Regions from separate parts of the Spectribacter hydrogenoxidans genome, predicted to be linked through region 1. Evidence: riboswitches for the same ligand, from Rfam matches in the RefSeq annotation. Region 1 holds a riboswitch; the other holds the start of a gene.
What was found. A riboswitch is a leader RNA that binds a small molecule or an ion and turns the genes downstream of it on or off. The one in region 1 is predicted to bind S-adenosylmethionine.

Region 1 (4,414 bases):
TTCAGGTCAGCTTTTACTCTGACCCGGTCGATGCCGTGTTCAAGGCGCTCGGCGTTGATTGAAGCTGATGGACTCAGCTCACCTTTCCAACAGAACACGTGGATTGTTGAGAGCCTGTTTCTCGGCGGACAAGCTGGTTAAGCAGTAATGCATACGAGTGATTCGCGTGATCGGTTAACCGATATTCTCTTCTACGGTCTTTATCTCGACCCGCGCATGCTCACGGACCGCGGGGTGCAACCGCGCAACCCGCGGCTGGCCTCGGTACCGGATCACCAGCTTTGCATTGGTCACCTCTCCACTATTGTGCGGTCGCCCGGTGATCATGCATTCGGGGTTGTTTACTCGCTCACCCACGATGAAATCCGCGAGCTTTACCGGGACTCTGGCTTGGATGTCTACGGACCGGAGGCCGTCATCGCCGAACTCTTCGACGGCCCCAGCATCCCCGCCGTCTGCTGGATTCTGCGCGAACCGCCGTCGCCCGACGAGCAGAACCCCGACCTCGTCGAAAAGCTCGGCCGGGCGATGGCCGAGGCGGGCCTTCCCGCCATCGACCTGTCCCGGCACACGGCCGCCGCCGTGATGGGCGTGACTGCGCCATGCTAGGATCAGTAGCGATTCGCCCACCAGGCGCGCATCTCGTCGCTGACCTGCCCGGCGCCATGCAGTTCCTTCATGAAGCGGGACAGCTGCCGTTGCTTTTCCGGCGCGCCGGGTCCGAGCCCGAGTTCTGCCCGCAGCGCATCGACCCGGGCCGTCGATTCCCACGTGAATTCCGGCAGCTCCCGCCCGAAGTGGCCGAAAGCCGCGGTCGCCGCATAGATCGGTCGTGTCAGCTCGAGGTCCCGGATGATGCCCGCCGGCGACAGATCGAAGACCCGATGGACGGCCTGTTCAATCTCCGCCTCCTCAATGCTGGCGGTGCCATGAGTGTCCACACGCACCGACACCGGGGCTGCTCGGCCGATCGCATAGGCCAGTTGCACGGTGGCCTTCGACGCCAGCTCCGCGGCCATCACCGTCTTGGCGACCCATCGCGCCGCATACGCGGCTGACCGGTCAACCTTGGTCGGGTCCTTGCCCGAGAATGCGCCACCGCCATGCGGACAGCTCCCGCCATAGGTGTCCACGATGATCTTGCGCCCGGTCAGCCCGGTATCCGCGTGGGGGCCGCCGGCCTCGAATCGCCCGCCGGGGTTGACCAGGCACTGGGAGTGGGGGCGCATCAGTGCCTTGGGCATGATCGGCGACACGACCTGTTGCATGACCTGGTTATGGAGCTCGATCTCATCGAGGGTGCCATCGGTCTGGGTGGAGACCACTACGGTTTCAATGGTCGCCGGGCGGCCGTCCTCATAGCCGAGCGTCACCTGGGCCTTGGCGTCCGGGCGCAGCCAGAGCAGGGTGCCGTCCCCGCGCAGCCGCTTGTGCTGCTGCATGATCCGGTGTGCCAGGCGGATGGCCAATGGCATCAGCTCCGGGGTCTCGTCACAGGCGTATCCGAACATCAGGCCCTGATCGCCGGCCCCGAGTTCGCCATCCTCGTGAACGACGGCCCCGGCGATCTCCACCGACTGGCCGTGCACCCGCAGGAGCACCTCGCAGCGGTCGGGGTCGATGCCGGGAAAGCTGTCGTTGTAGCCGGTCTCGCGCAGGACGCCACGGACCAGCCCGTCCAGCTCGCCACGCAGCTGCTCGAAGTGCCGTTCGTCGCGAAAGCCGAATTCGCCGGCCACCACCACGAGGTTGTCGGCCAGCAGGGTTTCGCAGGCGACCCGCGCGTGGGCGTCCAGCGTCAGACAGCGGTCGAGGACGGTATCCGAGATGCGGTCGGCCAGCTTGTCGGGGTGGCCGTCGGAGACCGACTCGGAGGTGAAGAGATAGCGCTGCGTCATGATCCGATTCCTCGTCCCCGAACAGAAACACCGGCAGGTGTCGGTCGGGGAGTGAACCGGATACCGCCGCTTTAGCCGTACTTGTATCCCGCCCGCAAGTTGGTACTTAAATCGGCGGCTGCCCGGCACCCGGGCAATAAAAAACCCGCTCAGCGAATACGCCAAAGCGGGCCTTTCCAGGTCGCTTTAGCGGCATTTGTTACGCGCCCGCAAGCTGAGCTCAAATCGGCGCGATGTGAAGACTAGCAGCGCTACCGAGGCCCTGCAAATGCGTCGCCGAGATTGGACGGGCCCGTGTTCAGGACAACGCCGCCATCAGATCGTCCTGGTGCTGCCACTCGAACTCGCGCTTGATTTCGTATCGCACGAGCACCCAAAAGTCCGGCTTGGGCTCGCCGGATTCGGCCTCGAGCCAGGTTCTGGCGTCATCCAGGCAATCGCGAAGGGTGGCGGCAATCAGCGACCAGTCCGGCTTCGGATCGTATTCGTACTGGGAATAGACCAGCCAGCTCGGCGAGGTGTGGCCGTGGAAGGCGTGGTGTGCCAGCTGCGGGGTGGGGTAGCACTCGCGGAACCGGGGATGGAGGCTGCCGTAATGCTGATGCAGGAACTGATCGACGAACACCAGGCTGAGCATGGCAGCCCGCATGCGACTGCGGTCTCTGGACCGACGAATCACCTGCTCGGTGCCGCACTGGCAGATTCTCGTGCGCTCCCGATCCTTCAACGGCTGGGCCTCGAACCAGGCGAATGTTTCCGGCAGGGAGGTGGCCATATCTGATCTCTCCGTGACGTTTTCTGGGCTTTTCCGACACGCCCTGTCGGATGGATCTGCCAATAATGGACAGCGCGCAGCAAACGTCGCAGGGTGAGCGGTGTCTAGCGGGCAGCCTGACGCGAAAATTGCCAAGCGGCTAGTCTCGACGTCTCGGGAGCGGATGCCATGAGCCAGATCAACCGATTGGAAGAACCCACATTGCAGCTCCTGTCATTGCTAGTCGCGGGCGTGCTTCTGAGCGGTTGCGTTGCAACCGGCGAACCCCGCATGCGGACGCTCTCGGAATTCCAGTACGGCGACCGCGATACCGGGACCATCCGTGACAGCAACTATCAGCGGCAAGGCGATATCCAGCAGCGGGGCGACGACTACATCATCCGCGACAATCTGTACCGCGCGAAGTACCGGCTGGACCGGCAGGCCGACGGCAGCTATACCGTGCGTGACTCCAATTACCAGCCCGTGGGCGAGATCAGTGCGCCTGACGCCGGCGGCACGCGTCGGGTGCGGGATGGCGGCTACCGTCCTAAGGGGCGTATAGAAAGCAGAGATGGTGAGACGATTTATCGGGACCCGAGCTATAAAAAACGCTTGGGAACGGAACTTGAGCTGGAATGACGTCCGGTTCGAAGGCCGAAAGCCACGTGTTAGCGGTGACGAACTAGTATTCCATCGAGTCTCTGGCAGTTTACGGCCATCCTGAGCCACCCTTCCGACGGCGTGACAGATCCTGACGCGGCAAGAGTCGTCGCCATCGCGGCTGTCGGGCCCCGAGCCAGCGTAGCGACTCCATCCCATCGACTAATGGAGAAGCTCACATGGGAAACTCGGAAGTAGATAGCAAAGAGCCTCGTGGTTGCTGGACGCTGCCCAAACTGCACTTGCGCGCCGCAACGCGAGAGTTTGGCCGGTACTTGTGGTGCTGGGCACCGGCACCAATCGAGGGTGACTGGCATTTGACCGTGGCTGTGGCCAACGTCGGCGGTGGCTGGCGCGTCGCTGATCGCCACTTCGGGGATGAAGCCTCGGCCTACCGGGCGGCGGCCCGTTACAACGCAGCTCGGGGCGTCGAACACGGCGCCATGGAACGAATCCGAGCATCTGCTGCGGCGGCGCCGGCAAGAGGCGTGTCATTCAGACTGCCGAAGGCTTTCGAGTTCTCGAGCAACGTTTTCGAGGGTTTTCAGCGGTACGCGGAACCCTGGAAAGAGGCCGCATGGCCTGTCCCCCGGCCAGACTTTCCGTTGCAGCTGTCCGAGGAAAGTGAAGCCGCGGCCGAGGACCAGCTAGCCGGTTGCTATTGGGCTTGGTCCGTGGTCGAGTTGATTGCTGGATGGGGCGTGTGTGCCATCGCGGCGAATCGGGCGGGTGTATACGTCAGCCCGGAGTTCGTCTCCGGTATTCGCGAGATGGCTACCGCTGCAGCGGATGCAAATAACCATTATCGCGGCGTGTCCAAGGCTCAGGCCGCTCGCATTATCGCGAGCGGCCAGTTTGCTGATGGATGTGTCGGGGCTCATCTCGACCAATTGCTGCGCGCCGGCAAGTATCACTATTCGCTGACAACCGGGCCTGATTCCGGAGGAGGACAGGGCGCCATCTGACAGGTGGTCCTCGGGCACCGTTGGCGGTTAACAGATACCGGTAGTGCCGGCGCGACCGTCGTTTCATGGCGCGCCGAGTATCAGCATCGCGGCGTATATGAGAATAAAGCCCAGTGCGATCATCATCAGGCGCT
Region 2 (4,414 bases), on a different contig from region 1:
CTGGACTTTGACGGCCGTCGGGTGGTGCTGTCGCACGGGGACCGCCTGTGCACCGACGACCTCGCCCACCAGCGTTTCCGCGCCCGCTATACCGACCCCGACTGGCTCGACCGGATGCTGGCCCTACCCCTGTGGCAGCGACAGTGGATCGCCCGCTATGCACGCTGGCGCAGCCGCCTGCGCGGCCGCCGCAGCAATCCGGAGATAATGGACGTCAACCGGCAAACAGTGCGGGCCTTCATGGCCGAACGGGAAACCCGGTTACTGATCCACGGCCACACCCACCGCCCCGCCGATCATGAGCTCACGGTCGACGGCGAAAACGCTCATCGGCTGGTGCTGGCCGACTGGCGACAGGATCATGGTGAGGTGCTTACGCTGGACAACTCGGGATGGGAGCGCCATCCCCTGATATAGCCGCTAAGCGGACGAGTTTCGCTCTTGGAGATACTCGAGCTCGGACTCGGCAAACCCGGCCCGCCGCCGGTCCGGGAAGTTATACGGGCCGGGCGGCCCGCCGTTCATGTAGGTCTCGAGCAGGTGCGGAAACAGCGTGTCCGGATCCTCGCCGCGCTGCTCGCAGCAATACCGAAACCAGCGGGTGCCGATGGCCACGTGCGGCACCTCCTCTTCCAGGATGATTTCCAGGATGGCCACCGTTTCCCGGTCGCCGGCGCCGGTGAGGCGCTTGATCATCCCGGGCGTGACATCCAGCCCACGGGCCTCCAGCACACGCGGGACCAGCGCCATGCGCACCAGTACGTCGTGCGCCGTTTTTACTGCGGCTTCCCACAATCCGTTGTGGGCGTCGAAATCGCCGTAGGCGAATCCGAGCTCGCCCAGCCGTTCGCTCAGCAAGCGAAAGTGCCGCGTCTCGTCCGCGGCAACCCGCAGCCAGTCGCGGTAGAAGTCGGCCGGCATGCCGGTGAAACGCCAGGCGGCGTCCAGCCCCAGATTGATGGCATTGAACTCGATATGGGCGATGGCATGAACCAGCGCGGCGCGGCTCTCGACCGTCCCCAGGCCGCGCCGCGGCAGCTTCGCCGGGTGCACCAGCTGCGGCCGCGACGGCCGGCCGGGCATGGCGATGACCGGCGATTCGCCGGTCTCGCCTGCCAGCACACCGGCATCCCCGACAGCCAGTTCGTCGACCCGGCGGCACTTGTCCACCGGATCGTCGGCCATCAGAGCCGAATGGATGTCATCGCGCGTCAAAGGGCTGCCAGCCCTGGCTCGAGATCGGCAATGATGTCCTCGACATTCTCCAGGCCGGCCGAAATCCGCACCAGTCCGTCGCCGATGCCGGCGCGGGCGCGTTCCTCGGCGGAAATCCGCGAATGCGTGGTGCTGGCCGGATGCACGATGGTGGTCCGGGTGTCGCCAAGATTGGCGGTGATCGACAGCATGCGGGTGCCGTTGATCACCTGCCAGACCCCGGCCCGGCCGCCGGCCACCTCGAATGCCACAATACCCCCGAAGCCGGTCTGCTGACGGCTCGCCAGTTCGTGCTGGGGATGCGACGCCAGCCCGGGGTAATGCACCCGTGTGATGCCCGGTTGTGCCTCCAGCCAGGTCGCCAGCGTATGGGCGTTCTCGCTGTGGGCACGCATGCGCACTTCCAGGGTTTCCAGCGCCTTGTGGAAAATCCAGGCATTGAACGGGCTCATCGCCGGCCCGGCCGTGCGCAGGAAACCAAACACCTTCTCGCCCACGGTCTCGGCGTCCCCGATCACCGCGCCGCCCAGCGCCCGGCCCTGGCCGTCCAGGAACTTGGTGGCGGAATGAATGACGATATCGGCGCCGAAATCGAACGGTTTCTGCAGCGCCGGGGTGCAGAAGCAGTTGTCGACCACCAGCCAGCAGTCGTGCTCACGGGCGACCTGCGCCAGCGCGGCGATATCCACCACCTCGGTGAGCGGATTCGACGGGGTCTCCACGAACAGCATCCGCGTGTCGGGCGTAACCGCATCGCACCAGGCGTCGACATCCGTGGTCGCCACGTAACTGGTGCGGATGCCCAGCTTGCCCAGGTAGTTGTTGAACAGGCTGATGGTGGAGCCGAACAGGGTGTTGGCAGCCACGATATGATCGCCCTGCTCCAGCAGCCCGAGGCAGGTGGACAGGATCGCGGACATGCCCGACGACGTGGCCACGCAGCACTCGCCGCCTTCCATCGCCGCCAGCCGTTCGCCGAAGGCGCGGACGGTGGGATTGGTGAAGCGTGAGTAGATGTTGCCGGGCTCGTCGCCGGCGAAGCGGGCCGCGGCCTGGTCGGCCGAATCGAACACGAAACTGGACGTGGCGAAGATGGGTTCGCTGTGCTCGCCTTCGGGCGTGCGGCTGCGGCCGGCCCGCACGCCGCGGGTGGCGGTGCCCCAGGTGGGTTGGTCGTTCTCATTCATTTCGATCACCCGTTACAACACGATAAGACATTGTTTGCGGGCACAAAAAAACCCGCGTGCGAAGCGGGTCATGCCCGATTTAGCAGTATTTATTACGCGCCCGCAAGCTGGTCACAAATCGGCGCACTTCGCAGCTAAAGACTAGCCCTGCCCCGGCAGCCGGGTCAAGTTGATGCGGGTCGGGTTCAGCGCGCGTTATGCAGTTCGATCACCGCGCCCGGGGCGCTGCGGCGCTGCTCCTTGGCCGAATCGGAGCGGAACAGCTCCAGTTGCGACAGGTAGTCATCGTTGATATCGGCGGTGACGTAATCGCCGGTGAATACCGAATCCTCGAACCGCTGGATATGCGGATTGCCCTTCTGCACCGCCCGTCGCAGGTCGTCCATGTCCTGGTAGATCAGACGGTCGGCGCCGATGATGCGGCAGATTTCGTCCTCGTCGTAGCCATGCGCCACCAGTTCGCTGGCCGACGGCATATCGATGCCGTAGACGTTGGGGTAGCGAACCGGCGGGGCGGCGGAGGCAAAGTACACCTTGTTGGCACCCGCCTCGCGGGCCATCTGGATGATCTGCTGCGAGGTGGTGCCGCGTACGATGGAGTCGTCCACCAGCAGCACGTTCTTGCCGGCGAACTCCAGGTCGATGGGGTTGAGCTTCTGGCGCACGGATTTCTTGCGCTGCTGCTGCCCCGGCATGATGAAGGTGCGGCCGATGTAGCGATTCTTGATGAAGCCCTCGCGGTACTTCACGTCCAGCTGGGCCGCCAGTTCCACCGCCGCCGTGCGTGAGGTCGAGGGTATCGGGATCACCACATCGATATCGTGGTCAGCCCATTCCCGCTTTATCTTGTCGGCCAGGTAGGTGCCCATGCGCAGCCGCGACTTGTACACGTAAACATTGTCGATAACCGAGTCCGGCCGCGCCAGATAGACGTATTCGAAGATACAGGGCGACACCACCGGCTTTTCCGCGCACTGGCGTACATGAAGCTGGCCGTCGAGCGTGATCACCACCGCCTCGCCCGGCTGGATGTCACCAATCAGTTCGAACCCCAGCGCATCAAGCGCGACACTTTCCGAGGCCACCATGTAATCGGTACCCGCCGGCCCGGTACGCTTGCCGTAGACCACCGGCCGGATGCCGTTCGGATCACGGAATGCCACCAGCCCGTAGCCGGTGATCATGGCCACCGCCGCATAGGCCCCGCGACAGCGGCGATGCAGGGCTGCCACCGACTCGAACACATCGTTTTCGTTGAGCGTCAGCCCACCGCGCAGCATCAGCTCGTGGGCGAACGCATTGAGCAGGATTTCGCTATCCGAATCGGTATTCAGATGGCGGCGATCGGCGCGGAACAATGCCTCGCTGAGCTCGCCGGCATTGGTAAGATTGCCATTGTGCGACAGGCAAATGCCGTAGGGCGTGTTCACGTAGAACGGCTGGGCCTCGGCCGAGGATTCCACCCCCGCCGTGGGATAGCGCACATGCCCGACCCCAGCGTTGCCCTGAAGGCGCACCATGTGCTCGGTACGGAAGACATCCCGCACCAGTCCATTGTCCTTGCGCAGGTGCAGACGCCCATCCTGCGTGGTGATGATGCCGGCGGCGTCCTGCCCGCGGTGCTGCAGGACGGTCAGTGCATCGTAGATGTCCTGATTGACCGGCCCCTGGGCGACCATTCCGGCAATTCCACACATGGTCAGGCGTTGTCTCCCGTATCGTTGGTTGGCGCCGTGTCAGTAGGCACCGGCGGGTCGAAGCGGATTTCCGAGGCCAGTTCTTCCGGCAGCCAGTCCCGCAGCCAGACGGCGCCCCGCTCCAGATGCCCGACGAACAGCGACTGATCCCACCAGTCGTCCCGGGGCACCGGCGTGAGCCCGGCAATGAGCACCAGCAACACCAGCAGCGCGGCCCCGCGCAGCACCCCGAACAGGCCGCCCAGGCCGCGATCGGTGCCGGCAAACCCGGTACGGTCGACCAGCCCGGCCATCAGGTGATTGAATACCGCCCCG

Region 2: linked by a shared signal. The riboswitch ahead of RM532_RS11160 (O-succinylhomoserine sulfhydrylase) and the one ahead of metK (methionine adenosyltransferase) in region 1 are both predicted to bind S-adenosylmethionine.

What each region holds. Positions count from the first base shown of each region.
Region 1 covers NZ_JAVRIB010000015.1:10,489-14,902, forward strand. Annotated here, with positions in the region: gene brxL (protease Lon-related BREX system protein BrxL) at 1-62, shown strand, start outside; gene RM532_RS13175 (hypothetical protein) at 217-609, shown strand; gene metK (methionine adenosyltransferase) at 612-1,898, opposite strand; SAM riboswitch at 2,064-2,140, opposite strand; gene RM532_RS13185 (hypothetical protein) at 2,197-2,673, opposite strand; gene RM532_RS13190 (hypothetical protein) at 2,842-3,294, shown strand; gene RM532_RS13195 (hypothetical protein) at 3,495-4,280, shown strand.
Region 2 covers NZ_JAVRIB010000011.1:27,777-32,190, reverse strand. Annotated here, with positions in the region: gene RM532_RS11170 (UDP-2,3-diacylglucosamine diphosphatase) at 1-417, shown strand, start outside; gene RM532_RS11165 (ferritin-like domain-containing protein) at 421-1,185, opposite strand; gene RM532_RS11160 (O-succinylhomoserine sulfhydrylase) at 1,212-2,402, opposite strand; SAM riboswitch at 2,461-2,537, opposite strand; gene purF (amidophosphoribosyltransferase) at 2,588-4,099, opposite strand; gene RM532_RS11150 (CvpA family protein) at 4,102-4,414, opposite strand, start outside.